3 regions of the Erythrobacter sp. S158 genome follow, and region 2 is predicted to be linked to each of the others. Evidence: predicted binding sites of a transcription regulator. Region 2 holds the regulator's gene; each other region holds the start of a gene.
What was found. The regulator LexA, encoded in region 2, represses DNA repair genes until DNA is damaged. The targets are predictions, from matches to a motif close to GTTCCNCNCTTGTTCT.
Positions count from the first base shown of each region.

Region 1 (9,673 bases), 840 kb from region 2:
TACCGCCGCTGGTCGAACAGATGTACAGATCGTCAACGCCCATATGGATGCCTTCGCCGCGCGCGATCAGAGCTGCGCCTTTCGCAGCGGCGCGGGTGCGCAAGTCATCCTGTGGGGCTTCGACATTGTCGAGATCGACCCAGCTGACATTGAATGCACGGGCAAGCGGCATGGTGGCCGCATCCCAATTTCGCGTGTCTGCCGGGCCATCTATCACCATGGCTTGCAACCTTCCTCCCTCGATGAGCTTGCCAGGGGTGTTCGGGATGAAGCGGTAGAGCACGCCATCGTCGCGATCCTCCGTCTGGTAGACATAGCCGGTCACCGGATCGACGCAGGCGGCCTCGTGGTTGAAGCGGCCCATGGCGCGCAAGGGCACGGGGTCGACCAGGCCGGTGGCATTGCCCGGAACCTCAAAGACCCAGCCGTGATTGACCGCGAGACCGTCGCCATAACGCTGTCCGGGTCCGGTTGGCGCTTCCTCGCAGGTAAGCCAGCTACCCCACGGAGTCACACCGCCCGAGCAATTGCGGATCGTGCCGCCAAGGGTGCGGAACTGGCGTTTCACCTCGAGCGTCTCGACATCGAGGACAATGTTTGTCGTGCCTCCCGGAACGATCTCGCCATTTCGCGTGCCGAAACCCTTCGCAATTGTTCCCCCGGCATCGTCGGTCGGAATCAGTTCGTGATTGCGGACGAGAACGATCTCGCCATTGCCAAGATCAAGACACCCCATGCCATCGGCCTTGTCGGGCACGGTGCCGCCATCGCTCATCGCATCGCCAAGGCTCGATAGCAGGCGATAGGAGAAGCCTTCCGGAAGATCGAGCATCCCAGCGGGATCGGGCCGCAAGGGGCCGTACCCTGAAAACGTTGTCGATGCCGATGCGAGCGGCGCTCCTCGTGTCACGCAACCGCTCGCGATCAGCGCTGAAAACGCGGCGGTCGTGGCACCAAGGAACTGGCGGCGATTGGGATTTGCGAACGGCATCTTGAACATCCTCGTTTATTCAACGCGGATATCTAGTGTGCCGTGATGAAAGGCAAGCGACACTCGGGCGCGCCGCTTGCCTTTTGGCCGTGTTCAGACCTTTCGGCGCACGAAGGCGATGACCGCAAGGATTAGGAAGACCACGAAAAGCACGTAAGCGATATTGGTCGCTGCACCGGCAAGACCGCCGAAGCCTAGGATAGCTGCGACGAGCGCGATGATGAGAAACGTAATAGCCCAACCAAGCATGAAGAATTCCCTTCAAATCAATGCCGTCCAATATGTTGAAGAGCCAGGTTCGGCTTAAGTTCCAACAATCATCGGTCGGCAGAGGTCAGCGCAGCCATGCTGCAATCCGGTGCTTGTCCAAAACGCACCTTGGGGGCTAGTGCGGAGGTGATGACGAACCCTAGAATCCTTGTCCTCGGGACCGGAGGTACAATTGCAGGTATCGCAGGCGACGCGATGCGGCACGACTATCAGCCCGGGCAGATCGGGATTGACGAATGGCTTGAGGATGCGGGGCGCTATGCTCTCGATGTCGATTTTGTCGGTCGCCAGATCGCCAATGTCGGGTCTGAGAACATGGGGCCTCAGATGTGTAAGGTTCTTCACGAAGTGATCTGCGAGGCGATGGAGGATGACGCGCTCGACGGGATCATCGTCACCCACGGAACCGATACCGCTGAGGAAACCGCCTTTCTGCTCGATCTGACGCTGCCATTGACGAAGCCAGTTGTACTGGTCGGAGCGATGCGACCTGCGGATGCGGTGGGCAGCGACGGGATGCGCAATTTCGTGAATGCCGTGCGCGTGGCGAGTGCCGAGAGCTCGAAAGGACGCGGCGTGCTGCTAGTCATGGGTGATCGTGTGCTGGCGGCACGCGATGCGCGAAAGGTGCGCACCCGCGGCACCGACGATGCGTTTCGCGGCTTCCCGCGCGGGTCTGTTGCGATCGTGACGCCAAGCGCGCTCGAATGGTTCGGCAATCCTTGGAGGGACGATCCTAGCCCACGTTTCGCGTTTCCAAGCGAGTTTCCTGAAGTGCCGATCCTCTACGCCGCTGGAGGGATCAGGCCGAGCATGGCAAGGCGCCTGCTTGAAGACGCGCAAGGGGTGGTCGTCGCCGGAGTGGGTGAGGGCAACATGCCCGAAGCGGTGCGCGCCATGCTGGCAAAGCGTGCCGCTGATGGTCTTCTGGTCATCCGCGCGAGCCGGGTCGACGAAGGTCTGGTCGACCGCGAGCCAGAGGACGATGCGAACTGCTTCGTGGCCTCACGCGCCCTCAACCCGCAGAAGTCGCGGATACTGGCGATGGTGCTGCTGGCAAATGGCGTCACCGATCCTGCAAAAGTTCAGGCGGTGTTCGACCGGCCTTGATGTAGGCTCGCCGGGTCCCCGCGCATGGCGAGGACCGAGCGCACCATTAGCCCCAAGGCGTGACGAGATACTTCTCGCCGGTTTTCATCTGGCGATAATCGAGGATCGCGTCCTTGGTCAGCATCCCTTCCAGATCGACCTTTGCCTTGTAGTTCGAGGCGAAGGTGGTGGTGAGGTTTTGCTGCACGCGGGTGCGCATCTTGACCACGGTTTCCATGCCCGCTTTGGCGAGGAAGGGCGTGAGCAGCCAACCCGAAACGGTCCATTGCAGGCCATAGGACGGCGTAAGGATGGTCGGGTTCTGGAGGTCCAGACGCCCGTACATGTACATCTTCTTGTCCTGGTTCGAACCGTAGCGCGAATATTCGTCCATCTGTGAAGCCGCGACCTGCTCCATGGCTTTGAGCACATGGTCGGTGTTCTGCCCGCCGCCGATCGGATCGAAGCCGAGGAACGCGCCGGTCGCTTTGATCGCTTCGCGCAGCTGCTTCATGTAATCGTCGTCCGACGAGTTCACGACATATTCCGCGCCTTGCGATTTCAGCAGGTCGACATGCTCCTGACGGCGCACGATGTTGACCAGCTTCATGCCGTCTTCCTGACAAATCTTGTTGAGCATCTGGCCAAGGTTCGACGCAGCCGCGAGGTGGATGATCGCATCGTGGCCTTCCATTTTGGCGGTCTCGACAAAGCCGAGCGCGGTCATCGGGTTGACGAAGCTCGATGCGCCGGCTTCCGACGAATGCTCGCCCAGCGGCAGGCACATCATTGCATCGGCGATGGCGTACTGGCTGAAAGCGTTACCCGGAACGCAGGCGACGCGCTGACCCATGAGAGCTTTCGCCATGTCGCTGTCGCCCGTTGCGACGACCGTACCGGCGCCTTCGTTACCAGCGGGAAGGCGCTGTCCGTGACGGCCACGCTGGCCCGACAGAAATGGCTCGGGCATGTCGGCGACGACCTTGCCTTCCGAATATTCGGCGTTCTCGAAGTCGGCGGCGCTGGTGAGGATCGCAAGGTCCGACGGGTTGATCGGCGCGGCTTCCATCTTGACCAGCACCTGGTTGCCCGTGGGCTGGGGAAAGCTTTCTTCGCTCACCTCAAGGGTCAGTTTGCCGTCGGCGGTGAGTGTCGTGAAAAGCTGTTTGCCGGTGGTGGTCATGCAGGAGTTCCTCTCTCAATCTGGATATGTCGCTTCGACGAAGTAGAGACCTTGCGGCGGCGCGTTAAGTCCTAATTTGCTACGGTCTTTCGCGGCGAGCGCTTCTGCGACCCGTTCCTCGCGCCAAGAGCCTGCGCCGACCAGCTTGAGGCATCCGACTATCGAGCGCACTTGGTGATGCAGGAAACTGCGAGCGGCAGCGTGAATGTGTATTTCGTCGCCAACGCGTTCGACATCGAGCTGGTCGAGCGTTTTCATCGGATCCTTCGCCTGACAATGGACCGAACGGAAAGTTGTGAAATCATGACGCCCCACCAGCGCCTGCGCGGCGCGGTGCATGGCCTCGTGGTCAAGATCGTGCGCGACTTGCCATGCGCGGTTCTTCGCGAGTGTCAGCGGCGCGCGGCGGTTGGCGATCTTAAAGACGTAGCGCCGACCCACACACGAAAAGCGCGCATGCCAGTCCTCGTCCACCACCTCGCAGGCGAGGATTGCGATGGGATCGGGACGAAGGTGTGCGTTGAGCGCCTCGGAAAGGCGAAACGGGTCGATATCCTTCCCAAGATCGACATGGCTGCGCATGCCGAGCGCGTGGACGCCGGTGTCGGTGCGCCCTGCGCTGTGCAAGGTTGCGTCTTCACCCGTGATCCGGTGCAGCGCCTCTTCGATCGACTGCTGCACGCTGGGCCCGTGCTTCTGGCGCTGAAGGCCCTGAAACGGAGTGCCGTCAAATTCGATGGTGAGCGCAAAGCGGGTCAAGAAAGCACCGTGCCTTGTGCGACAGGGCGCCCGCGTAAGAAATCGTCCCGGTCCATCGCCGGTTTGCCGGCGCGCTGAAGTCGGTCGGGGCGAATGGCATCAGAACCGCATGCCACGCCGAATTGTTCGTCAATCACCGTGCCGGGCTGCGCGCTGCCTGCAGTCAGGCTTGCCTGAAGAAGCTTTACCCGTTCGCCTTCAAGCTCGAACCAGGCACCGGGGAAGGGGGCGAGGCCGTGAACATGGCGAACGATCTCGCTCGCTGGTCGAGACCAGTCGATGCGCGCCTCGGCCTTGTCGATCTTGGGAGCGTATGTCGCGAGGCTGTCATCCTGCGGCTGTGCTTCATACTGCGCGAAATTCGCAAGCACTTCGACCATCGCGCCCGCACCCAGTTCCGCCAGCTCGGCGGTAAGCTCGCCGGTCGTCTTGTCGTTCACCGGAGTGCGAACGATGTGCAGCATCGGCCCAGTGTCCAGCCCTGCCTCCATCTGCATGATCGTGACACCCGTCTCATCGTCGCCCGCCATAATGGCACGGTGGATCGGCGCAGCGCCGCGCCAGCGCGGCAGAATCGAGGCATGGATGTTTAGGCAACCGTGCACTGGCGCATCGAGGATCACCTGCGGCAGAATCAGGCCATAGGCAGCCACCACCGCAACATCAGCTTTAAGCGCGGCGACCGCCTCTTTCTCCTCGGCAGGTTTGAGTGAAATCGGCGTGCGCACTGGAATGCCCAATTCGTCAGCCTTCGCGTGAACCGGCGAGGGGCGCAGCTTCTTGCCACGGCCCGATCGGCTCGGCGGCTGCGAATAAACGCAGGCGATCTCGTGCCCCGCCGCATGCAGCGCGGTGAGCGCCGGTACGGCAAAGTCAGGCGTTCCCATAAAGATAATGCGCATAAGCCTCGCTCTCGCGCTTTGTGATTAACGCGCCAGCCCCTATCTCTCCCCCCATGGCATCGCAAGAGATCGAGGCGCTTTCCTCCGCGCTCGCCCGGTTGCCGGGTCTTGGCCCTCGCTCAGCGAGGCGCGCGGTGTTGTGGCTGGTCAAAAACCGCGAGCAAGCGCTGCCGGCCTTGCTTGAGGCGCTCGATGCCGTCTCGGAAACGCTGGTTGAATGCCAGATTTGCGGCAATGTCGACACCAGCGATCCTTGCGGGATCTGCGCCGATCCACGCCGCGATCCCAAGAGTTTGTGCGTCGTAGAGGACGTCGCTGATGTCTGGGCTCTCGACCGAGCGCGCCTGTTTCAGGGTCGCTATCACGTTCTGGGCGGCAAACTCTCCGCACTCGACGGCATCGGTCCCGAGGACCTAAATATCGCGAGCCTGATGGAACGCGCCGCAAATGGCGAAGTCGAGGAGGTCGTCCTCGCTATGAACGCAACGCTCGAAGGCCAGACCACCGCGCACTACCTCGCAGAGCGTCTAGATGAACATAAGTTACGGATAACACAGCTAGCTCATGGCTTGCCAGTTGGCGGAGAACTCGACTATCTGGACGAGGGGACACTTGCTCAAGCATTGAGGGCAAGACGGCCGGTGGGGTAGTAACGGTGCGGCGAATTCTTGCGAAATTTCTCGGCGGCGGCGCCGGTTCTGAAACGGCGACATGGAGCGCGAAGTGTCCAAAATGCGGGCATGCGCAAGACCTCAGCGATAGGGGCGGTATTCGCTATGCCTCGCGCGGTCGCAAACGAATCCTGCGAAATTGCGGCTCTTGTGGTAAACGCATGATGTTAACGGTCAGCCGATCACGCTGATCGAAGTGTTGCGCTTGCAGCATGGCGACCCCGCGACTATTTTAGAGCCATGGCTATTCGTGAAATCCTGGAAGTGCCGGACCCCCGGCTCAAAGTCGTGTCCGAACCTGTCCGCGAGGATGAGTTCAATGACGAGCTCAAGCAGCTCGCCGAGGACATGTTCGAAACGATGTATGACGCACCTGGCATTGGCCTAGCGGCGATCCAGATCGGCGTGCCCAAGCGCCTGCTTGTCATCGACCTGCAGCCCGACGACCCCGATGCGGAGCCCATCGAGTGCGAGCATGATGGCCACAAGCACACGCACCCGGCGACCAAGAAGGAACCGCGGATTTTCGTAAACCCGGTGATCCTCGACCCGGCGGACGAGCTGTCGACGTACAACGAAGGCTGTCTTTCGGTACCTGAGATTTACGCCGATGTGGATCGTCCGGCGACCTGCACGGTCAAGTATCAGGATCTTGATGGCAACCATCACGAGGAACAGCTTGAAGGGCTGCTCGCGACCTGCCTCCAGCACGAGATGGACCACCTCGAAGGCATCCTGTTCATCGACCACCTCTCGCGCCTCAAGCGCAACATGGCGCTCAAGAAGCTTAAGAAGCTGCGTCAGGCGGCTTAGTTGTTCAACGCGCCCGCATCCGCGGGCGCGTCCTCGCTCGACGCGCAGCAAAGCGACGCCCGCTATGGGCGGGCGGTCGCAGATGCGGTCTGGCTTATGCGTGAGCTTTCATCTCTTCCAACGCGGCCTTCACGTCGCGGATGACCTCCTCGCACATGCGGCTGCAGCGCTTGCAGTGCGCATCGTCATGCATCGAGCAATGTTCGAGACACTGTTCGCAAGCCACGATCGTCGCCATCGCCATGGCCTTGATCGCTGTCACGTTACCACCCGTGCGGCGTGAGCCGATGCGATAGAACGCGGTGCACGCATCCGAGGCATCCATGCAGCGGCGAATGCATTCAAGCCGCTCGCTCACATTGGCCTCGGCCAGACAGGCATCAGCGCATGAATTGATGATCGCCGCGCCATACATGGCGTGCTTCACCGCATTGCCCAGCGTATCGGTGTAGTCGTCCCCGACGTGGGGGTGTTCGCGGATCATTTCCTTGATCGACATCGTGTTTTCTCCTTCGCAGAGATAGCGCACGAGAGTGGGGATAGGTTCCGAATTGCCTGCAAAAGCCGCTTGGCGGCGATTCGTGTTCCATGTATGTTCCCGCGATGGAAATTGATCCGATTCTCCTGATAGTCGCTTTGGTCGCAGTCTTTGGTGCGCTCGCGCTCGGTTGGTTTGTTGGCGCGAAAGCGGGCGCACGGCCCATGGCCGATCTCGAAAGCCGCCTCGCCACGCGTGAGGAAGAATTCAAGCGCGCGACCGCCGAATTGGGCGAAGCGCAGATAGCGCTGTCGGGCGCAAAGGAAGAGCTTTCAGCGGCGCGGGTGCGGGCGGGCGAAGCTGACAAGCTTTCCGCGACTTTGGAAGACATGCGCGAAGAAAACGCGCAATTCCGGGCCGAACGCGCCAGTTTCGAGGAGCAGAAACGCTTGCTCGAAGAATCGCGTGAGAAGCTGCTGAAAGAGTTTGAAAATACGGGCGCCAAGGTGCTCGAAGCCGCGCGCGAGCGGTTTTCGAGCGAGGCGACGAAGCGGCTGGGCGAGGCAGAAGCCCAGAACAAGGAAGCTGTTGCGAGCCTGCTCAAACCCGTCAGCGAACGTCTGCAGAAGTATGAAGACCAGGTCGGCAAGCTCGAAAGCCAGCGCGCCGATGCCTTTTCGCGCCTACATCAACAGATCGAGGGCCTGCGCCTGTCACAGGACGAAGTGCGCAAGGAGGCGCAGCGGCTGGGCAATTCGCTCACTAATGCTCCGAAGGCGCGCGGGCGCTGGGGGGAACGCGCTTTGCAGAACGTACTGGAACAGTGCGGGCTCGCCGAGCACACCGATTTTCATCTCGAACAGTCGCTCGAAACCGATGAAGGGCGCCAGCGACCCGACGCGATCGTGAACGTGCCGGGCCAGAAGAAGCTGGTGATCGACGCCAAAGTCTCGCTCAACGCGTATCAGGCCGCGTTCGAGGCCGACGATGAAGATGAGCGCAAGCATCACCTCGATCTTCACGCCAAGTCGATGCGCGGCCATGTGCAGACTCTCGGAAGCAAGGGCTATCAGAGCCAGTTCGAGGACGCGCCCGATTACGTCGTGATGTTCGTTCCCGGTGAGCATTTCGTCGCCGCCGCGCTAGAACACGATCCCGAGCTTTGGGACTTTGCGTTTCACAACAAGGTGCTGCTCGCGACGCCTACCAACCTCGTTGCCATCGCGCGAACGGTCGCGCAGGTCTGGCGGCAGGACAAGATGGCGGAAGAAGCCGCCGATATCGGACGGGCCGGAGCGGAGCTGTATGATCGCCTCGCGGTTGCTGCTGAGCACATGAAGCGCGTCGGGGGCGGGCTCGAAACGGCGGTCAACAATTACAACAAATTCGTTGGCAGCTTCGAACGAAATGTCCTGTCGTCCGGACGGCGTCTGGCCGAAAAAGGGATCGAGATCGGCAAACGCGAAATCGACGATGTGCCGCTGGTCGAATCCACACCGCGCTACAACAACGACGATGTCGCCAAGATTGAAGATGCGAGCGACGCAAAGCGCGACGCTGCCGAATAATCAGCCGTCGAGGCTCGCGAAGACCTCGTAAGCCAGCACCGCGCCCGCGACCGCTGCATTGAGCGAGTTTGCTCGTCCTTTCATCGGCATGGTGACACGCAGGTCGCACTCGGCTTCGTAGGCCTCGGGAAGCCCTTGTGATTCGTTGCCGACCAGGATGAAGCACGGGGCTTCATACGCAGCGCCGCGATACGGCACCGCATCGCGCAACGAGGCTGCGACAAGCTGGCCAGCTCCTGCCCTTAGCCACTGCACAAATTCGTCCCACCGGGCTTGCGCCAAGCCTTGCGTGAACACAGCGCCCATGCTCGCGCGCACGGCTTCTGCGCTGAATGGATCGGCGCAATCATCGATCAGGATCAACCCGCCTGCTCCCACCGCGTCGCCTGTGCGCAGCATGGTGCCAAGGTTGCCCGGATCGCGCAGGTCCTGCGCCACCAGCCAGATATTGGTCGAGCCCCGGTCGAGCCGCGCGAGCGACGTGTCGAGCTCATCGAACACCCCCACAACACTCTGGCTGTTCGACTTTCCCGTAATCTTGGAAAGAATGTCAAGCGTGGTCGTGATGACCTCTCCGCCAGCGGCCCCGACCTCGCCTTCGAGCCGGTCAAGAAGGGCGTGTGGATCGCGGTTCTCGGCCATCACCAGCTGGCGCGGCACGTGGCCTGACACGCGGGCATCCTCGAGCAAGCGCAAGCCTTCGACAAGGAATTGCCCTGCGCGCTTGCGGTGCTTCTTGTCACGCAAGGACCGCAGATATTTGACTGTCGGGTTCGAGAAACCGGTGATGTGCTTGCGCATCGTACGCGCCTCGTTTCTGCTTGCTCAGTCTTCGCCGAAGCCGTCTTCGACCAGCGCGACGAGCTGCGCGAGGACATCTTCCGAACCGTCGCCAGCAACGATCACTTCGACCTCGTCACCCTTTGCAGCGCCGAGCATCATCAGGCCG
Region 1 covers NZ_CP200279.1:2,031,959-2,041,631, reverse strand. Annotated here, with positions in the region: gene AC0V6T_RS10100 (alkaline phosphatase PhoX) at 1-1,000, opposite strand, end outside; gene AC0V6T_RS10095 (DUF1328 domain-containing protein) at 1,085-1,240, opposite strand; gene AC0V6T_RS10090 (asparaginase) at 1,391-2,371, shown strand; gene AC0V6T_RS10085 (zinc-binding dehydrogenase) at 2,418-3,533, opposite strand; gene truA (tRNA pseudouridine(38-40) synthase TruA) at 3,549-4,292, opposite strand; gene fmt (methionyl-tRNA formyltransferase) at 4,289-5,194, opposite strand; gene recR (recombination mediator RecR) at 5,248-5,844, shown strand; gene AC0V6T_RS10065 (peptide deformylase) at 6,106-6,678, shown strand; gene AC0V6T_RS10060 (four-helix bundle copper-binding protein) at 6,773-7,177, opposite strand; gene AC0V6T_RS10055 (DNA recombination protein RmuC) at 7,282-8,724, shown strand; gene AC0V6T_RS10050 (TrmH family RNA methyltransferase) at 8,725-9,525, opposite strand; gene AC0V6T_RS10045 (HPr family phosphocarrier protein) at 9,550-9,673, opposite strand, start outside.
Region 1: AC0V6T_RS10055 (DNA recombination protein RmuC) is a predicted target of LexA. The motif match lies at 7,262-7,277, and genes of this name have one in related genera.

Region 2 (9,673 bases):
GCGGCGATGGACACCACACGCTGAATGTCTCAACTGCCGTGAGCCTCGTGGTCGCAGCATGCGGCGTGCCCGTTGCCAAGCACGGCAATCGCGCGGCCTCGTCCAAATCGGGCGCGGCGGATACGCTCGAAGCGCTGGGGCTGGACATGGATGCTGCTGGGCGCACGGCGGAAAAGACGCTCGCTGAGCTCGGCATCTGCTTCCTCTTCGCCAAGAACCACCACCCGGCGATGGGCAGGATCCAGCCAATTCGCCTCCAAATCGGCAAGCGCACGATCTTCAATCTGATGGGCCCGCTTTCGAACCCGGCAGGCGTGACGCGCCAGCTGATCGGCATCGCGCGCCCCGGCTATGTGCCGATCTACGCCGAGGCAAAGGCCAAGCTTGGCACGAAGCGCACCTTCATCGTCTCAGGCGACGAAGGGCTCGACGAGCTTAGCCTTGCGGGCGGAAACGAGCTTGCCGATGTCACCGGAAACGATTTCGAGATGCGCCGTGTCGATGCCTCGACCGTGAACCTCTCGCACGCTCCGGTCGAAGCCATTCGCGGCGGCGATGCACAGCACAATGCGAAGGCGCTCAAGGCGCTGCTTGAAGGCACGCCAGGCCCCTATCGCGACGCGGTTGTGCTGAACGCTGCGGCGACGTTGGTAGTCTCTGGCAAGGTCGATGAATGGGCCGATGGTGCCGCAATGGCAGCTGAGGCGCTCGATAAAGGTGCAGCGGCGAAGCTGCTTGCCGACTGGATCGAGATGGCGGCCTGACGCGCATGAACAAGCTCGAAGAAATCTGCGCCGCCAAGCGCGAAGTCGTCGCCGCCCGCAAAAGCGCGGTGCCGCTGAGCCAGCTCGAACAGGCCGCCGCAATCCAGACTGCGCCGCGCGGGTTTGAGGCGGCCTTGCGCACCCGGGCCAAAACCGGCTTTGCGCTGATCGCCGAGATCAAGAAAGCCAGCCCCTCCAAAGGACTGATCCGCGAGGATTTTCAGCCCGCACTTCACGCTGCCGACTATGAAGCAGGCGGCGCGGCATGCCTCTCGGTCCTGACCGATGCGCCATACTTCCAGGGACATGAGGACTACCTCATTGCTGCCCGCGCGGCATGCAAGCTGCCGGTTCTGCGCAAGGACTTCATGGTCGATCCGTGGCAATGCCTCGAAGCGCGCGCGATCGGAGCCGATGCAATCCTCATCATCGTCGCGGCGCTAGACAATGCACAGATGGCTGAGATCGAGGCGGCAGCGTCCGAGCACAAGATGGATGTGCTTATTGAGGTTCACGACGAGGAGGAGCTTGAGCGAGCAGCAACAACTCTCGAAAGCCGATTGCTCGGAGTAAACAACCGCGATCTGAAGACCTTCACGACCTCGCTCGAAGTGACAGAACGCCTTGCACCGCTGGCCCCGAAGGGGTCGCTGCTGGTCGGTGAAAGCGGGATCAACAGCCATGCCGATCTCGAACGCTTGGCAGAAAGCGGCGTCCGCACGTTCCTCGTCGGCGAAAGCCTGATGCGGGCTGACGACGTTGCCGCCGCGACGCGGTCGCTCCTCGAAGGCTGAGCGCGCTCTGTCCTACATGCCGCCGTCGTGGCATCAGGTGGGCATGAGCAGCGCAGCACGTATCCTTAGTGATCGAGACTGGCGATCAAAAGGCGCTTTCGTGATCGGTCCACTATTTGCCTCTGGACCGTGTAACATGCGGTCCACTTCTCAGCTAAGGCACTGAACATGAACGGTTTGACGCATCTCGATTCGCAAGGCTCCGCGCACATGGTGGATGTGGGTGGAAAGCCCGAAACGCAGCGTGTCGCAGTCGCCTCGGGACGGATCACGATGTCGTCCGAGGCGCTGGAAGCGATACGCCTGGGCGATGCCCCCAAAGGCGACGTCCTCGGCACGGCCCGCATCGCAGCGATCATGGCGGCGAAACGCACTGACGAGTTGATCCCGCTGTGTCATCCGCTCGGACTTGAAGCGGTGAATGTCGACTTCGCACTCGAAGACAACTCTATCCTCGCCACCGCTACCGCATCGCTTACGGGCAAGACCGGGGTCGAGATGGAAGCGATGGTCGCTGTCTCTACCGCGCTTCTCACCATCTACGACATGGCGAAGGCCATCGATAAGGGGATGGTGATCGGCGAGGTGCGCCTTACCGAAAAACGCGGCGGCAAGTCAGGCGACTGGAAAGCGCCTGCTGCGTGAGCGGATTGCTCGACCTTTCCGATGCGCAAGAACGGCTACTCGCGCTCGCGCCGCAGTTGGGCGAGGAAACTGTCGCGATCGAGGAGGCACTTGGGCGGGTCCTCGCACATGACCTGAAAGCAAACCGAACCCAGCCCCCTGCGGACCTGTCGGCAATGGACGGCTATGCGGTGTCCGGCGCTGGTCCTTGGACACTTGTGGGAGAAAGCCGCGCCGGTGCACCATTCGAAGGCAAGCTTGCGCCAAGCGAAGCCGTGCGCATCTCGACCGGCGCGCACATGCCGGATGGCGCGGAGAGCGTGCTCATTCAGGAGAATGCGAGCGTATCTGACGCAACGATCAGCGCTGATCAGCGCCCGACCGCGGGCAAGCATGTGCGCAAACGCGGTTTCGACTTCTCCTCGGGCGATATCGTGCTTGAAGGCGGAACCCGGCTAGGACCTGCACAGCTTGCACTCGCCATCGCGGCGGGACATGCGAAACTCACTGTCCGCAACCGGCCAAGAGTGGCCGTGCTGGATAGCGGCGATGAACTGAGCTTAGACCCCGAAAACTGCGGCCCGAACCAGATCCCTGCATCGAATGGAGCGATGATCGCTGCCATGCTGCAACCGCTCGTTGGTCGCTGCGAACCTATTGGCCCGGTGGGCGATGACATGGATGCGCTTGCGGCTGCCCTCGCCCAGGCTGAGGACTGCGATATCCTGATCACATCCGGTGGGGCCTCGGTCGGCGATCATGATCTTGTGCAAGCCGCGCTGCGCGAATGGGGCGCGGAAATCGCCTTTTGGAAAGTCGCAATTCGCCCAGGAAAGCCGCTCATGGTCGCAAAGCGCGGCGCGCAAGTGGTTCTCGGTTTGCCGGGAAATCCTGTCTCGAGCTTTGTGACCGCGTTCCTCTTCGCCCTGCCCTTGATACGCGCTGCGATGGGGATGCGCGCACCTATTCCGGCCTCGCAGACAGTGATGGCAGTCGAGGCAATGCCCGCAACCGGCGGACGCCGCGAATTCGTGCGAGGTGTCTTCGATGGCCAGCGCGTGCGCCGTGCAGCCTCGCAAGATTCCAGCGCCATCCGCTCACTCGCCGCAGCCAATTGCCTGATCGAACGCCCTGCCGGATCGGGTGAAGTCGCACCGGGCGAGATGCTTCGCATCTACAACCTCGAAAATGGCTGAAATGCTTGGCTTTGTGGATTTAGCCCGCTTGACTTGAAATCCGAAGTTGCCTACTTGTTCCACATTCGTTCACCATATTGGTGCGCGGTTAGTGCTCTGTATCGCACCTGTTCCGTTTTAGCGGGCGGTGCCTCTGAGAGTGCGCGAGTTTGGCATTGCGTTTGGACCGGTCCTGGTCCGGGCGCTCATAATGCGGCTTTTACGGAGCTTGCCAATGTTGACGGCAAAACAGCATGAACTGATCCGCTTTATCCAGCAGCGGCTCGAAGAAACCGGTATTTCGCCCAGCTTTGAGGAAATGAAAGAGGCGCTCGACTTGAAGAGCAAGTCAGGCGTCCACCGCCTGATTTCGGCTCTTGAAGAACGCGGCTTCATCCGCCGCCTGCCCAACAGGGCGCGCGCGCTTGAGGTCATCAAAGTTCCCGAAGACGCGGTCACCTCTCCGCGTTCGCAGGCTGCTCCTGCGGCACTGGCAGCCAATGACGCGGTGGCCTCAGCCTCCAGCGTTATGGCAAGGGCGCCAGAGCCAGCCAATGACGTCATCGAAATCCCGCTACACGGCCGAATTGCGGCCGGTGCCCCGATTGAGGCGCTTGAAGGCCAGAATTCCCTGCCTGTTCCCGCTGCGCTGCTTGGCCCGGGCGAGCATTATGCTCTCGAGGTATCGGGAGATTCGATGATCGAAGCCGGTATCTTTGACGGGGACTTCGCACTCGTCCGCCGGACAAACACCGCGCGCGATGGCGAAATCGTCGTGGCGCTTGTCCGCGGAGAGGAAGCAACGCTGAAGTATCTGCACAAGGAAGGCGCAATGGTCCGGCTCGACCCGGCCAATGCGACCTATGACGCGCAGGTCTACGGCCCTGATGAAGTCGAAGTACAGGGCAAGCTTGCAGGCTTGCTTCGTCGCTATCACTGATTGATCGGTCGGCGGGGGAATGCCTAATCGCCTTCCCCTTGCCACCATCCATGTGAGCCCTGGCTTTCAGCCACGCTAACGATTTGCTGGCCCTTGAGGTTGAGTGCCAATCCACCGCTTTGCAGAAGCAGGCTGCGATCTGCTTTGAGCCAACGCGGCTTGCAAGACCTCGGCAGGAATCGGTCGGCAACTACAATATCGGCTCGCTCACAGGCAGCGGCTAGAGCGCGTTCCTCGATCAGATCACGGTTGCGCGCAAGCAGGAGCGACCATTCGCGATCCCCACGCTCGAGGTTGATCGTGCAGAACTCGGTCGAACAGCGAGCGCCTTCCCACTCGGCCAATGGGATGGGTTCGCTCTGAACGCTTGCCAATTCCAGCAAGTTGTCACGCGAGTAGGACGAGCGGCTGTCCCTGAGCGAGAGCAGACTTCGGCTCCCATCTTCGCCCTTGATCGTGATACCAACGTGCCTTCCTTCCCGGCCGATGAGAACGTCAGGTATCGGGGTTGTCATGAGCAGGATCGTAGCAAGCGCCGCAGGCACAAACCCGAGCAACCTTGCCTTACCGCTCCACAGAGCGAGCCAAAGGCCTCCTCCTACGAAAAGAGCAATGGTCGCACCGCTCATCTGAGGCATCAGCTTCACCGCTCCGGGCTGCGATGCGGTGAAGTGAGCTATCGAAAGGAGCAGGTTGAGAGAGCGCTCGACGAGCCACCAGAACGGTGCGCCCAGCCCTACCAGATCGAATGCCAACGCAAACGCAATCAGCGGCATCGAAATGAACGTGACCAGGGGAATGGCCAGCACGTTGGCAAACGCGCCGTAGACACCAGCACGGTGGAAGTGGAACAGCACGATAGGCATCAGCGCTATCTCGATGACGAGACCCGTGAAGAACAACATGAAGACTCGCCTTCCCGCACGGCTCGTCCAGCTCTCTTCACGCGGCGCTAGAAATGCTTTCACCGGAACTGACGAATGCAACGCGACAATGGCGAGCACCGCCGCAAAGCTCATCTGAAAACTCGGCCCGATGACGCTCTCTGGCCAAAGCAGCAATACAAACACAGCAGCAGCTGCGACCATCCTAAGCGAGAGAGCCTCGCGCCCCAGAGCAAGGGCAATCAGCACTAGCATCGCCGCTGCGCAGCTTCGAACGGTCGGAACCTGCGCGCCTGTCAGCAAGGTGTATGCGATGCCCGCAAGCGCTCCGATCGCGGCAGCTGCAACCGGAAGCCTCACTCTAAGCGCAATCGCCGGAAACAATGCCAAGAGCTTCAGTGCAATGAAATAAGCAGCGGCAATCACTGCGCTCACGTGCAGGCCGCTGATCGCGAGCAAGTGCGTGAGCCCTGCATCGCGCATCGCGTCTTCGTCCGTCTCGGCGATTGCACCACGGTCGCCGCTCGCGAACGCCGCCGCGATGGTGCCGGCCGACCCGTCAACCCGGTCGCGAACGTGCGCCGACAAGGCACGTTGCATCGCGGCGATGCCGCTTGTCTGCGGCGCGGGCTCAACAATCTCGATATCGCCCAACACGCTGCCAGTACCGCTCAACCCCTTAAACCATGCGGCGCGCGCAAAGTCGTATGCGCCGGGCAGCATGGGGCTTGCCGGAGGCATGAGACGCACGCGCATGCGAACAACCGCGCCTTCGGACAGCGCTCCCGCAGCCTGACCGTCGCTTGCACGTGCCGCCACGTCGAGCGGTACATTGACCCTTATCTTGCGGCCCTGACCACTGGCCGCGTCACGAACAGCCAATGTCAGGCGAATGCGGTCTTGAGAGGGTTGGTCGTCCCGTTCGAGGACATATCCCTGCACCCGCTCAATCATAGGGCGTTCGATTGGCTGGGCTCCGACCATTTCGGAGCGCAGCCAGATGACGCTGACCCCGGCGGCAAACACCAATCCGCAAGCTATTACTGCGGTTCGAACATGATCGCGCTCAGGCCGGTCTCTCCATGCAGCGACAGCGAACAGAACCAGAAACAGGGAGAGCGCGATGGCGCCAATCCATTGCCACTCGTTCCGCAAGGCGAACCAACTCAGGATCCCTGATACGAATACAACCGCCAGCCATGGCGCGCGGTCAAAGCCAGCGCCGGCCAAAAAGGCTTCGACCTTGGTCGCAACCGCGCTCGCAGCGCTGGACAATCCGCCGCCCCTTTGCCACAGGCGCGCAGCGGCCTTTCGAGGCGTGGACGGACCGGTTCGCGCCGCTTCGACGCTGCTGTCGGGCTCGCCCGCAATCGGAATGATCGGCGTATTGGCCAAGGGCCCATTTCCCCCCTCGGGTTCGGCCATACTCAATGCGCCTGAATGAATAGGAATATCAAGCCCATGGCAAGTCCAGTTGTCACCCGCTTTGCACCTTCGCCGACCGGCTTCCTCCACATCGGTGGAGCTCGCACGGCGCTCTTCAACTGGCTTTATGCCCGCCATCACGGCGGCAAGGCGCTTTTGCGGATTGAGGACACAGACAAGAAGCGTTCCACACAGGAAGCGATCGACGCAATCCTGGACGGACTGGATTGGCTTGGACTTGATTACGACGAGGAGCCCACGTTCCAGTCACAGCGCGCAGAACGCCACGCCGAGGTTGCTCACAAGTTGCTGGAGGCAGGCCATGCCTACAAGTGCTTTGCGACGCCTGAAGAACTTGAAGCCATGCGCGCAGAGCAGCGCGCCAACAAACAACCGATGCGGTATGACGGACGCTGGCGCGACCGGGATCCTTCGGAGGCTTCCGAAGGCGCACCTTACGCGGTCCGCCTCAAGACCCCTCTCGAGGGCGAAGCCACCATTGAAGACCAGGTCCAGGGCAAAGTCTCGGTGCGAAATGAAGAGCTTGATGACTACATCATCCTTCGCGCCGACGGGACCCCGACCTACATGCTCGCCGTAGTGGTGGACGATCATGACATGGGCGTCACTCATGTAATTCGGGGCGACGATCACCTCAACAACGCCTTTCGCCAGTTGCCGATCTATCGCGCAATGGATGCAATCGAAGGGGGTTGGCCCGATCCGATCTACGCGCATGTCCCTTTGATCCACGGGTCCGACGGGGCGAAGCTTTCGAAGCGTCACGGCGCTCTGGGGGCAGAGACCTATCGCGACGAATTCGGCATTCTGCCCGAAGCGCTGTTCAACTACTTGCTGCGTCTTGGCTGGGGTCACGGTGACCGTGAGGAGATCACCCGCGAAGAGGCGATCGAGCTGTTCGACTTGTCTGGCGTCGGTAAAAGTCCGTCGCGCTTCGACATGAAGAAGCTTGAAAACCTGAATGGACATTACATCCGCGAGGCTGAGAACGCGCGTCTCGCTGAGTTGGTCGCAGCCAAGATCGGCGAAGGAGCGGATGCGGCGATTCTCACCGAAGCCATGCCTGTACTGAAAACGCGCGCGAAGAATGTCGACGAACTCGCTGAAGGCGCTGGATTTTTGTTCGCAAAGCGACCCTTGGAAATGACGGAAAAAGCCGCCAAGCTGCTCGACGATGATGGCCGCGCTCGACTTGCACTGGTTTCAACGGCTCTTGCAAAGGAAAATAGCTGGACAATCGAGGCACTCGAAGCCACTACCAAATCGCTTGCGGAGCAACAGGGATTGGGGCTTGGCAAGCTGGCGCAGCCAATGCGCGCCGCACTGACCGGGACGACCACATCGCCCGGTATTTTCGATGTTCTGGTCCTGTTGGGACGGGAAGAATCCCTGGCACGGATCGACGCGCAGGCTTCTTGAAGTCTGGGTGATCACGCTGAATAGAAATACGGCAGGAGACTTAACTTGGCAGACAAGCAGGCGAAACTCGAACTAGGCGGGCAAACTTACGAGTTTCCCGTGCTCGAAGGCAGCACCGGCCCTGATGTGGTCGATATTCGGAAGCTGTATGGTTCAACCGGCGCCTTCACCTTTGACCCCGGCTACAAGTCGACTGCAAGCTGCGAAAGCGCGCTGACATATATCGACGGCCAGGAAGGTGTCCTTCTTCACCGCGGCTATCCGATCGGCCAACTGGCCGAGCATTCGAGTTTCATGGAAACCGCCTATCTGCTTCTTAATGGCGAACTGCCGAGCCAGCAGGAGTACGAGGACTTCAATTACACGATCACGCGGCACACCATGCTGCACGATCAGCTGAACACGTTCTACCAGGGCTTCCGCCGTGACGCGCACCCGATGGCAATCATGTGCGGCGTTGTTGGTGCTCTGTCGGCCTTCTATCACGACAGCACCGATATCTCGGACCCCGAGCACCGCAAGATCAGTTCGCACCGATTGATCGCGAAGATGCCGACCATCGCAGCGATGGCTTATAAATATTCGGTCGGGCAGCCCTTCATGCAGCCTAAAAACGACCTGAGCTACACGGGCAACTTTCTGCGTATGACCTTCGGCGTGCCTGCTGAAGAGTATGAGGTCATTCCCGCGGTCGAAAAGGCAATGGACCGGATCTTCATACTCCACGCTGACCACGAACAGAACGCATCGACCTCGACCGTTCGCCTCGCCGGCTCGTCGGGCGCGAACCCGTTCGCCTGTATCGCAGCTGGCATTGCCTGCCTGTGGGGTCCGGCTCACGGCGGCGCAAACGAAGCGGCCCTCAACATGCTGCGCGAGATTGGCACGCCTGACCGCATCCCGCACTATATCGAGCGCGCCAAAGACAAGAACGATCCGTTCCGCCTGATGGGCTTTGGTCACCGCGTCTACAAGAACTACGATCCGCGCGCGACTGTGATGCAGTCGACCGTGCGCGAAGTTTTCGATGCACTGAACGTCAAGGATCCGGTGTTCGAAACCGCCCTTCAGCTCGAAGAAATCGCTCTCAACGATCCGTATTTCAAGGAAAAGAAGCTGTTCCCGAACGTCGACTTCTATTCGGGTATCATTCTTTCGGCGATCGGTTTCCCGACCACGATGTTCACCGCTCTGTTTGCCCTTGCACGCACCGTTGGCTGGGTCGCGCAGTGGAATGAAATGATCTCCGATCCAGCACAGGTCATCGGACGTCCTCGCCAGCTTTACACCGGTCCGGTTGAGCGCGACTACGTGCCGCTGAGCGAACGCTGAGGCTCGCCCTAAAGAGCAACGCATTTGAAGAAAGGCCTGCCCCTCACCGGGCGGGCCTTTTTGCTAGGACTTGGAGGTATCGGCTGCAGCGAGCGTAAGCTTGAACTGCGCCCCAGCGCTCTCTTCGTCCTGGCTCGGTTGAACGACTTCGAGATCGCCTCCCATCGCCAGTGCCAGCTTGCGCGAGATGTAGAGGCCGAGACCCGAGCCTGTATCGTTGCCGCCGTCACTGTCGCGGCCAAGGCGCTCAAATTTGTCGAAGATCTTCTGAGCCTGCTCGGCATCCACGCCCGGC
Region 2 covers NZ_CP200279.1:1,195,811-1,205,483, reverse strand. Annotated here, with positions in the region: gene trpD (anthranilate phosphoribosyltransferase) at 1-764, shown strand, start outside; gene trpC (indole-3-glycerol phosphate synthase TrpC) at 770-1,558, shown strand; gene moaC (cyclic pyranopterin monophosphate synthase MoaC) at 1,727-2,203, shown strand; gene AC0V6T_RS05995 (molybdopterin molybdotransferase MoeA) at 2,200-3,378, shown strand; gene lexA (transcriptional repressor LexA) at 3,593-4,297, shown strand; gene AC0V6T_RS05985 (ComEC/Rec2 family competence protein) at 4,321-6,606, opposite strand; gene gltX (glutamate--tRNA ligase) at 6,643-8,046, shown strand; gene AC0V6T_RS05975 (citrate synthase) at 8,092-9,378, shown strand; gene AC0V6T_RS05970 (sensor histidine kinase) at 9,442-9,673, opposite strand, start outside.

Region 3 (9,673 bases), 1.5 Mb from region 2:
GTGCGCGATACGATGGTGGCGGGCGCCGGGCTCAACGATCTCGAAGCGGTCGAATTCGTGATCGAACGCGCGCCGGAAAGCATCGAGCGGCTGGTCGAACTGGGCGTACCGTTCAACAAGGATACCGATTCCCTCCACCTCACCCGCGAGGGCGGGCACTCGCACCGCCGCATCGTCCATGTTGACGATGCGACCGGGTGGGCGGTGCAGGAGGCGCTGCTCAAGGCCGCCGAAGCAAGTCCCAACATCACCATGCTGGGCGGGCGCACCTGCATCGACTTCATCACCGACCGCCATCGCGAGAACTACTCGGGCGCGGGCCATGTCTGGGGCGTTTATGCGCTCAACGAGAAAACCGGCGCGGTCGAACGCCACGTTGCGCGCGCGACCATCCTTGCAGCCGGAGGCGCAGGCCGCGTCTACCAGTTTTCGACCGCCCCGCGCGGCGCGACCGGAGACGGCATCGCGATGGCATGGCGGGCAGGCGCGCGCGTTTCCAACATGGAGATGATGCAGTTCCACCCGACCTGCCTCTACAATCTTGAGGTCAAGAACTTCCTCATCACCGAGGCGGTTCGCGGCGAGGGCGGGCGGCTCTATCACCCCGAAACCGGCCACCGCTTCATGACCGATTACGACGCAGAGCGCATGGAGCTTGCCCCGCGCGATGTCGTGGCGCGCGCGATCGACGACCAGATCAAGCGCTTTGGCCTCGACTATGTCCACCTCGACATCAGCCACCAGCCAGCCGACTTCGTGAAGGGACATTTCCCGACGATCTACGACAAGCTGATGGGCCTTGGCATCGACATGACGAAGGAGCCGATCCCCGTCGTGCCCGCGCAGCACTACACCTGCGGCGGGGTGGTGGTGGACCTCTATGCCCGAACCGATCTGCCGGGCTTGTGGGCGGCAGGCGAATGCACCGAAAGCGGGCTTCACGGCGCGAACCGGCTTGCTTCCAATTCGCTGCTCGAATGCTTCGTTTTCGGAGAAGCAGCGGCATCCGACATTCTCACCATGTGGGACGAGCTTCCCCAACCGCCCGCGATCCTGCCATGGGACGAAAGCCGCGTGTCGGATTCAGACGAACAGGTCGTCATCAAGCAGAACTGGACCGAAATCCGCCGCTTCATGTGGAACTATGTCGGCATCGTTCGCACCACCAAGCGGCTCGAACGCGCACAGCACCGGATCGAGATGCTCAAGCGCGAGGTCGAGGAATATTACGGCAGCTTCGTCGTCACCACCGACCTTATCGAACTGCGCAACCTGTTGCAGGCGGCAGAGCTGATCGTGCGCTCAGCACTGGCGCGCAAGGAAAGCCGCGGGCTTCACTTCACGATGGACTATCCCGAGACGAGCGAGGTGGTGAAGGACACGGTGCTGGTGCCCTAGCGTCGCTCTATAAGTGTCACGCTAGGTTCATCGCGCCCGCGCATGGGTGTCAGACCCCGAACTTGCCGCAAGAGGCCGACATGCGCACCATCCCTCTCCTGCTTGCCCTAACCGCGCTCGGCGCTGCTCCTGTTGCTGCACAAGACCCTGCCCCAACCTCGCAAAACTCCATTGTCGTCACCGCGCAGCGTTCAGGTGCTCCGATGTGGTTTATCGAGACGCCGACCGGGACGGTGATACTCGTTGGCGAAATCCGCGCTGTGCCCAAGTCGACGCCGTGGCGGCCCGACCGGCTGGAGGAAGCAACGAAAGAGGCCAATCGTGTCATCATCCGCGCGCGGCCCAAGTTTTCGCCTGGCGATGTGTTGCGGCTGATCTTTCGCGGGGGACGTTTCACCAAGCTCCCCGATGGCTCGGTGGCGGCCGATTATCTTGACGCACCGCAGCGCGCCCGGCTTGCCGCGCTCGAAGAGGAATATGGCCGTGACTACGATCGCCGCTCATTCCTGATGACGAGCTTCGACCTGCTCGCCCGCCGGCTCGATTTCGATGACGAGACCACCGACGATGCGACCGAAGTGGTGAAGGATGCCGCCGACGATGCCGATATCCCGATCATCCGGCCAGAGCGGTTTCGCGGCGAGGACCTGCTGGACAACCTCGCCGAGGCCGATCCGAGGAGCCACATTCCCTGCCTCGAAGCCGCAATGGGCGCGACCGAGGCGGGGCAGGACATCATCGACAAGCGCGGCGCGGACTGGCGGCGTTATGACGTGCCAGCGGTGATGGAGAACCCGCTCGAAATCGCGCTTGGCCAGTGCTGGCCCTGGGCCGACGATGAGCTTGGCGAAGAGATCCGCGGCCAGTGGGTCGGCATGATCGCCGATGCCTCGCGGCAGCCGGGCGTGACGGTCGCGGTCGTGCCCTTGCGCGTGCTGGCGGAACCTGACGGCGTGCTCGACCAGCTGGAAGCGCAAGGCTTCCCCATAGGCGGGCCGAACTGGCGATAGCGCGCTCACGATTACCGCGCTTTACCGACCGATCAGACGACTACACTTGTCGACGCCTCTATGTCGTTCGTCGCGTTTTATGTCCGCCAAACGATAGATTTGCCTGTTTGCAGAGCTGTGATTGATAGAATCGTGCTTAGCGGGCACTTTTCACTCGGCTGCTGAGGGAGGCCCCGACTTACCCCGTTTTTCTCCCAGAGCACCTGATCGACCCTAATGCTGAAAGCTTTGCGGGTATGGGCTGATGCCCTGCTGCTCCATGCGTTTTCCGGCCGATCATCCGACAAGAACCAACCTGTTTGGAAAGGATGATCCAATGAAGACCCCCGTTAAGTTTGCAATCGCTCCTGCAGCCGCTCTGGCCGCTGCCCTCGCATTCGCAGCGCCTGTCGCTGCTGGCGAAAACTCCGACGCCATCGTTGTGACCTCACCTGAGAAGTTTGCCGAGTGGCGCGAGAACGCCAATGCGACGCTCGACCGTGCGCTCCAGCGCGAGCCTGCTCGCCGCAATCTGCGTCCGGCATCGGGCATCGTCCAGCTGACCTTCGAGATGGGTGATGATGGCAAGCCTGCCAATGTCGAGCTTGTCTCGAACACCGGCGATGGCGCTTCTGCGCGCACGGCCAAGCACGCAATCCGCTGGCTCGGCGACATGAGCGACGTGCCTGTGGCCGATGCCGAGAACGCGCAGTTCCTCGCCAACATCATCTTTGCCGAAAGCCCGCGCGAATATCGCGAGCTCAATGCAGAGCTCCAGCGCACCGAACGCGCCCGCGTTGCCGCAGGTGACGATTTCATCACCCTTGGCGGCTAGCAGCCCCTGGCCTGCCAAGTCGCAGCCCCGCTCAGTTCTTCGCGCTTGTTGCATCCGCGCGAAGGGCTGGGCGGGGCCTTTGCTTTGCGCACGGCTCATCGCGCCTCTGAGCTTGATCTGACCGGACAAAGGCGCTTTGTCTGTTTCCTGGACATTACGTAGCCCGACTTTGAGGGCGCAGCAGGAGCAGACTATGCCGCACGTCACGGCCAACGGAATTGAGCTGTGTTACGAAACCCATGGCAATCCGGAGCATGAGACGATCCTGCTCGTCATGGGGCTGGGTGCGCAACTGGCGCATTGGCCGATTGAGTTTGTCGAAGCGTTAGCGGACGAGGGCTACCACGTCGTGCGCTACGACAATCGCGATATCGGCCTCTCGCAAAAGATGGGCGATGCAAAGCCGCCCAAGCTCGTTTGGCAATTGCTGCGCAAGCGGATCGGCTGGCCGATGGACGTGCCTTACACCCTTCGCGACATGGCCGATGACGGGATTGCGCTGCTCGATGCTTTGGAGATCAATCGCGCGCATGTTGTGGGCGCCTCGATGGGCGGAATGATCGCGCAGCTGATGGCAATCCATCATTCGCCGCGCCTGCTCTCGCTTACCTCTGTGATGTCGACCACCGGCAACCCGCGCCTTCCTCAGGCGGAAAAGCGCGCGATCGAGGCGCTGACCGCGCCGCTGCCTTCGCTCGAGGAAGAGGCGGTGATCGAGCATGGCATCAACATCGCCCGCAATATCACCGGCCCCGGCTTCCCCGCCGATCCGGAAGCGCGGCGCAAGCGTGTGCAGATGCTCGTCCAGCGCAGCGTCTACCCGCCCGGCCTCCCGCGCCAGCTCGCCGCGATCATCGACGACGGCGATCGGCGCTCACGTCTCGCGCAGGTGACAACGCCGACGCTGGTGCTTCACGGAGAGGACGACCCGCTGGTGAAGCTCGAAGCAGGCAAAGACACCGCGAAGCACATTCCGGGCGCGAAGCTCGTCACCATTCCGGGCTGGGGGCACGATCTGCCGCTTGACCTCGTGGACCGCATGGTGGGCGAGATCACGACCCACACGCGCTCGGTCAGCGAAGCCGAATTGGTTCACGCCTGAACGATCAATCGCGCGAATTGGCCTGGGGCTGCTTATCGGCAGCCTCCAGCTTTTTGCGGTGCTTTTCGAGGGCGGGGTGCACGGCGCCCCACCAGATGCCGTTCCATGCGCCTGAGAACATCCAGGAATTGCGATCGGTGAGGTAAGGCACCTCGGGCACGCCCAATTGCGGGATCCACGAAGCGCACGAGATCACAAACCACGCGCCGCCAAGGATGGTGATGGTGCGCTCGTGCCGTTCACCAAAGCGGATCGCCGCGGTCAGGATCGGATCGAGCAAGGACACGTCATTAACCTCCCTTTTCGGTTCCCCATGGGCCCGCGCCAGCTGTCCACCGGACGCGATCACGCAACAAAGTTGCTGCGCCGGTGATGCAATGATTCACAGCTTGATTCGAATGATTCAATCACCAAATTTTTCTTCACAGATTCATTTTGGGTCTTGCGCGTCTCGCGACTCAAGCTTTGACCACGCGTCGCGGCGTTGCAGCATGACAATACACCGGTCCGATCGCGCGAATTAGGGTTAATCACCCGTTGACCCGATTCACCACCTGATTCAGTATCTAGTGGTTCGGTTCGCGTTGAACCCCCAAATTATAGCGCTCACTCTCGAGCCCCAAACTTAACGGTAACGGGCGCGATCAGGGAAGGAGTCGCTGCAAAACAGGGTCGAGGCGCGGCGGAATGTTGATGTGTTGGCGGATAAGCCTGTGAGCCGGGAGGGGCAAAGCAGTGCAGAAGCTGTCGATGGATTGGTGCAGAACAGAATCGGAACATGCGCGCTTTTCGGGTAAGACGAAACGAACGCAAAAAGCCGATTCGAATTGAACGCGACTGAGTTGACGCGAAACGGGGCAACGATGGAATTCAAGGCAAGTGACGAAGTGCTGAGCCCAGATATGAATGGGGCCGACACCGGAGAAACTCTCGGCACTGAGATGAAAAACGAAAAGGCCGTTACGATGGACAAGTCGGATGCAGGCAGCGAAGAGCTGATTGCCGCCAAGAGCGCGGAAGCGCTGGGCAATGCCGTGGCTGAAGCCGCGAAGGCTGCAGCCGTGCCTGACAGCAAGAAGGTGAATGATCGCCGTTTCGACGTGCAGATCGACGAGAGCCGCGATGCGAACCTTACCGAATTCGGCAAGGAAACGCTGACCGACCGCTATCTGCTGCCCGGTGAAAAGTACCAGGACCTGTTCGCCCGTGTGGCCGATGCCTACGCCGACGATCAGGAGCACGCGCAGCGGCTCTACGACTACATCTCGAACCTGTGGTTCATGCCGGCAACGCCGGTCCTTTCAAACGGCGGCACTTCGCGCGGCCTTCCGATCTCGTGCTACCTCAACTCGGTGTCCGACAGCCTCGACGGGATTGTCGGCACCTGGAACGAGAATGTCTGGCTCGCTTCCAAGGGCGGCGGCATCGGCACCTATTGGGGCAATGTGCGCGGCATTGGTGAGCCGGTCGGCCTTAACGGCAAGACCTCGGGCATCATCCCGTTCGTGCGCGTGATGGATTCGCTCACGCTCGCGATCTCGCAGGGGTCGCTGCGTCGTGGTTCGGCGGCGTGCTATCTCGATGTCAGCCACCCGGAGATCGAGGAATTCCTCGAAATCCGCAAACCGTCGGGCGACTTCAACCGCAAGGCGCTGAACCTGCACCACGGCGTGCTGCTGACCGACGAATTCATGGAAGCCGTGCGCGACGGGGCCGATTTCGACCTCAAGTCGCCCAAGACCGGCGAAGTGCGCGGCACCATCAATGCACGTTCGCTGTTCCAGAAGCTGGTCGAATGCCGCCTCGCAACGGGTGAGCCTTACATCGTCTTCAACGACACCGTGAACCGCATGATGCCAAAGCATCACCGCGATCTGGGCCTCAAGGTTTCAACCTCGAACCTGTGTTCGGAAATCACGCTGCCGACCGGTATCGACCACCTTGGCAACGACCGCACCGCGGTTTGCTGCCTCAGCTCGCTCAACCTTGAAAAGTGGGACGAGTGGTCGACCGACAAGCAGTTCATCGAAGACGTCATGCGCTTCCTCGACAACGTCCTGCAGGACTATATCGACCGCGCACCCGACGAGATGGCCCGCGCGCGTTATTCTGCCGAGCGTGAGCGTTCGGTCGGACTCGGTGTGATGGGCTTCCACTCCTTCCTCCAGCAGAAGGGACTGGGCTTCGAAAGCGCGATGGCCAAGGCGCTGAACCTCAAGATGTTCAAGCACATTCAGGCCAAGGCATCCGAAGCCTCGATGCTGCTCGCTCAAGAACGTGGGCCGTGCCCCGATGCGGCCGAAATGGGCGCGATGGAGCGTTTCAGCTGCAAGATGGCAATCGCGCCGACCGCGTCGATCAGCATCATCTGCGGTGGTACCAGCGCCTGCATCGAGCCGATCCCGGCCAACATCTACACCCACAAGACGCTGTCGGGTTCGTTCATCGTCAAGAACCCGTATCTTGAAAAGCTGCTCGACAAGAAGAGCAAGAACTCGACCAATGTCTGGAACTCGATCCTCGAGCGTGGCGGGTCGGTTCAGCATCTCGACTTCCTCACCGACGAGGAAAAGGCGAGCTTCAAGACCAGCTTCGAGATCGACCAGCGCTGGCTGCTCGAATTCGCAGCTGACCGTGCGCCCTATATCGACCAGGCTCAGTCGCTGAACCTGTTCATTCCGGCTGACGTCGACAAGTGGGATCTGATGATGCTGCACTTCCAGGCGTGGGAGAAGGGCATCAAGTCGCTCTACTACCTGCGCTCGAAGTCGGTGCAGCGCGCCGGTTTTGCCGGTGGGGTCGAAGCGGACAACACCGCCGACGCGGCCAAGTTCGAACTCGCTGCAGAGCAGACTGATTACGAGGAATGCTTGAGCTGCCAGTGATCGAAACCGGCAGTTTCATGACAAGACGCGGTCCAACCCTCGGTTGGGCCGCGTTTTGCGTTGTGGGCACGCTGGGCCTTTCTGCCTGTGCGCCCGAACCCGAGAACGAATTCGGTCGCAGCGCCGCTGGCCATGTCGTTATCGCGCACGAGGAGTTTTGCACTTTGCGCATTGCGGGGTCGCCGAGCGATATGACCGTCCTCGCCGCGCGCGAAGGTGATTTCGTTCGCGTGAGTTTCGATGCCAGCCCGATATCCCCGCCGGAGAACAGCGAGAATGCCGGCTATTTCGGATTTCGCTTCAGTCTTTCCGATGGCCGAGACGAAGCGCTTGGCGAAGGCACGATCCGGTTTCTGGATGATGGCAACGGACCGGTCTTCATGTCCGCCGCCCCGGGCTGGGTCGCGCGCGATCTTGCACTGATCGAGGAGGTTCGCTTCGTCTGGGATGACGTGACCGTCAGCACCGTCGCCGCACCTGCCGGGCTTTCGGAGGAAGCTGCAATCCTTTCTGCCTGCATCGGCAGGCCCCTGGACGGTTTTGCCGCTTCGTCTCAATAGCCCCACGGGGAATGAGCGTTTTACTTGGTTTTAAGTGTAATCCTCTATGGCTGGGCGTCGTGAAGACGAGGCAGACCAAGCGCAAGCAGAGCAATGTTCCGGGCCGCTATCTCGCTGGCAACGGGGAACCGCAGGACGTTGTCTTGCGCGATGTGTCGGTTGGCGGATGCCGCTTCGAGATGGGGCAGCGCGCCTTCACCCTCGGCTCTCCCTTGCAGATCGTGGTCGCTGGAACCGGTCCTCATCGCGCCATCGTCAAGTGGATCGACAAGGGCGAGGTTGGCCTGACTTTCGCACGGCCTTTATCACAGGCGCAGGTCGACAGCTTCATGGGTAGCCATGTGCCGGACCCTTCCCAATCCAACGCCGGTGCCACTTTCACACCGATGCAGGACGCCAAGCCGCAGCGTTTCTGCTGAGACGCCTCTCGCGCACTCCTTCAAATTGTGGCAGTCTTGCTCCCGCTTGAAGGGAGAAGAGCATGCCTCTGCAAATATGGGTCGGAATTGGGGGCACGCTGGTAGCGCTCGCATTTGTGGCCAATGGAATACGTCACATCCGCCGGGGTGAGGGGCACCTCGCGAACGCCGGGCGGTTGCATATCGCGATGGCGACCTTGTTCATCCCGGTGCTCTGGCTGATCGTGATTTTCCAGGTGATGAGCGCATGATGCGGGTCTTTGCCACAATCGCCCTAGCGTTGCTGCTATCGGCCTGTGCGAGCCAGATTGATGCTGGTGTCAGCTCGGACCCTGAGGCGCCCGGCGTGTTCTGGGGCATCTGGCACGGCTTCATCTTCCCTTGGGCCTGGCTCGGCTCGCTCTTCTCACCCGACATCGCGGTCTACGCCGTGCCCAATTCGGGCGCGTGGTACGATTTCGGCTTTTTCCTCGGCATCACGGTGCTGGGCGGAGGAAGCGCCTTCGGTTCGAAGAAGGCCAGGGGTTAGGCACGAAAAAGCCGCCCGTCGCAGTTCGCGGCAAGGGCGGCCTTTCAAATCCAGATCGCGAGAGGTTTAGCGCTGGCGCTCCTTCGCGCGGCGCTGGGCGACCGTGTCGTTGTCGTTCTCGCCATAGGGGAGGTTGCCCATGACCGATTGCGGCGCGCCGTCTTCGCGGTAGCGCGCCTCTGCGGGGCCCGAGCGTTCGGGCTCGAACGGGTGGTCGGACTTGGTGAGGGTGATGTTGCGGCTGTCTCCATCGGGGAAGGGGCCGGTCACGGGGCTGTTCTTAGCCATGGGAGGATCCTTTCATTTCTTTGGGGTTCACCACAGCTATGAACGCCGCCGCCGCTTCGTTCCGAAAAACACCGCGATTTTCCCGGCGCTTGTATGCTATGCAAGTTAAGTTGATGCACCGCGCACAAGTCGCGCCTCGGAGCCACACGCCGCGCTCCACCCGACTCAGATTTTGCACGGTTTATCCCCGCCGAATCATCCCTGCTTGCCTTCGAAAACGCAGTTTGATTCCCTATATGAGTCGCTCACCTTAAACACAGGGATACACAAGATGTCGTTGCTCGAAGCCCGGAACACCTACAAGCCGTTTGAATACCCCTGGGCGTATGAGTTCTGGAAACGTCAGCAGCAGATCCACTGGATGCCCGAGGAAGTGCCTCTGGGCGAAGATTGCCGCGACTGGGCGCAGAACCTGACCGAGCATGAGCGCAACCTGCTCACCCAGATCTTCCGTTTCTTCACGCAGGCCGATGTCGAGGTGCAGGATTGCTACCACGACAAATATGGACGCGTGTTCAAGCCGACCGAGATCAAGATGATGCTTGCCGCCTTCTCCAACATGGAGACGGTGCACATCGCGGCATACAGCCACCTGCTCGACACGATCGGCATGCCCGAGAGCGAATATTCCGCCTTCCTCGACTATGAGGAAATGGCCGACAAGCACA
Region 3 covers NZ_CP200279.1:2,657,386-2,667,058, reverse strand. Annotated here, with positions in the region: gene nadB (L-aspartate oxidase) at 1-1,398, shown strand, start outside; gene AC0V6T_RS13040 (TraB/GumN family protein) at 1,479-2,408, shown strand; gene AC0V6T_RS13035 (hypothetical protein) at 2,725-3,222, shown strand; gene AC0V6T_RS13030 (alpha/beta fold hydrolase) at 3,416-4,324, shown strand; gene AC0V6T_RS13025 (hypothetical protein) at 4,329-4,610, opposite strand; gene AC0V6T_RS13020 (ribonucleoside-diphosphate reductase subunit alpha) at 5,227-7,209, shown strand; gene AC0V6T_RS13015 (hypothetical protein) at 7,191-7,769, shown strand; gene AC0V6T_RS13010 (PilZ domain-containing protein) at 7,829-8,188, shown strand; gene AC0V6T_RS13005 (hypothetical protein) at 8,251-8,439, shown strand; gene AC0V6T_RS13000 (hypothetical protein) at 8,436-8,717, shown strand; gene AC0V6T_RS12995 (hypothetical protein) at 8,784-9,005, opposite strand; gene AC0V6T_RS12990 (ribonucleotide-diphosphate reductase subunit beta) at 9,277-9,673, shown strand, end outside.
Region 3: AC0V6T_RS13020 (ribonucleoside-diphosphate reductase subunit alpha) is a predicted target of LexA. The motif match lies at 5,087-5,102, and genes of this name have one in related genera.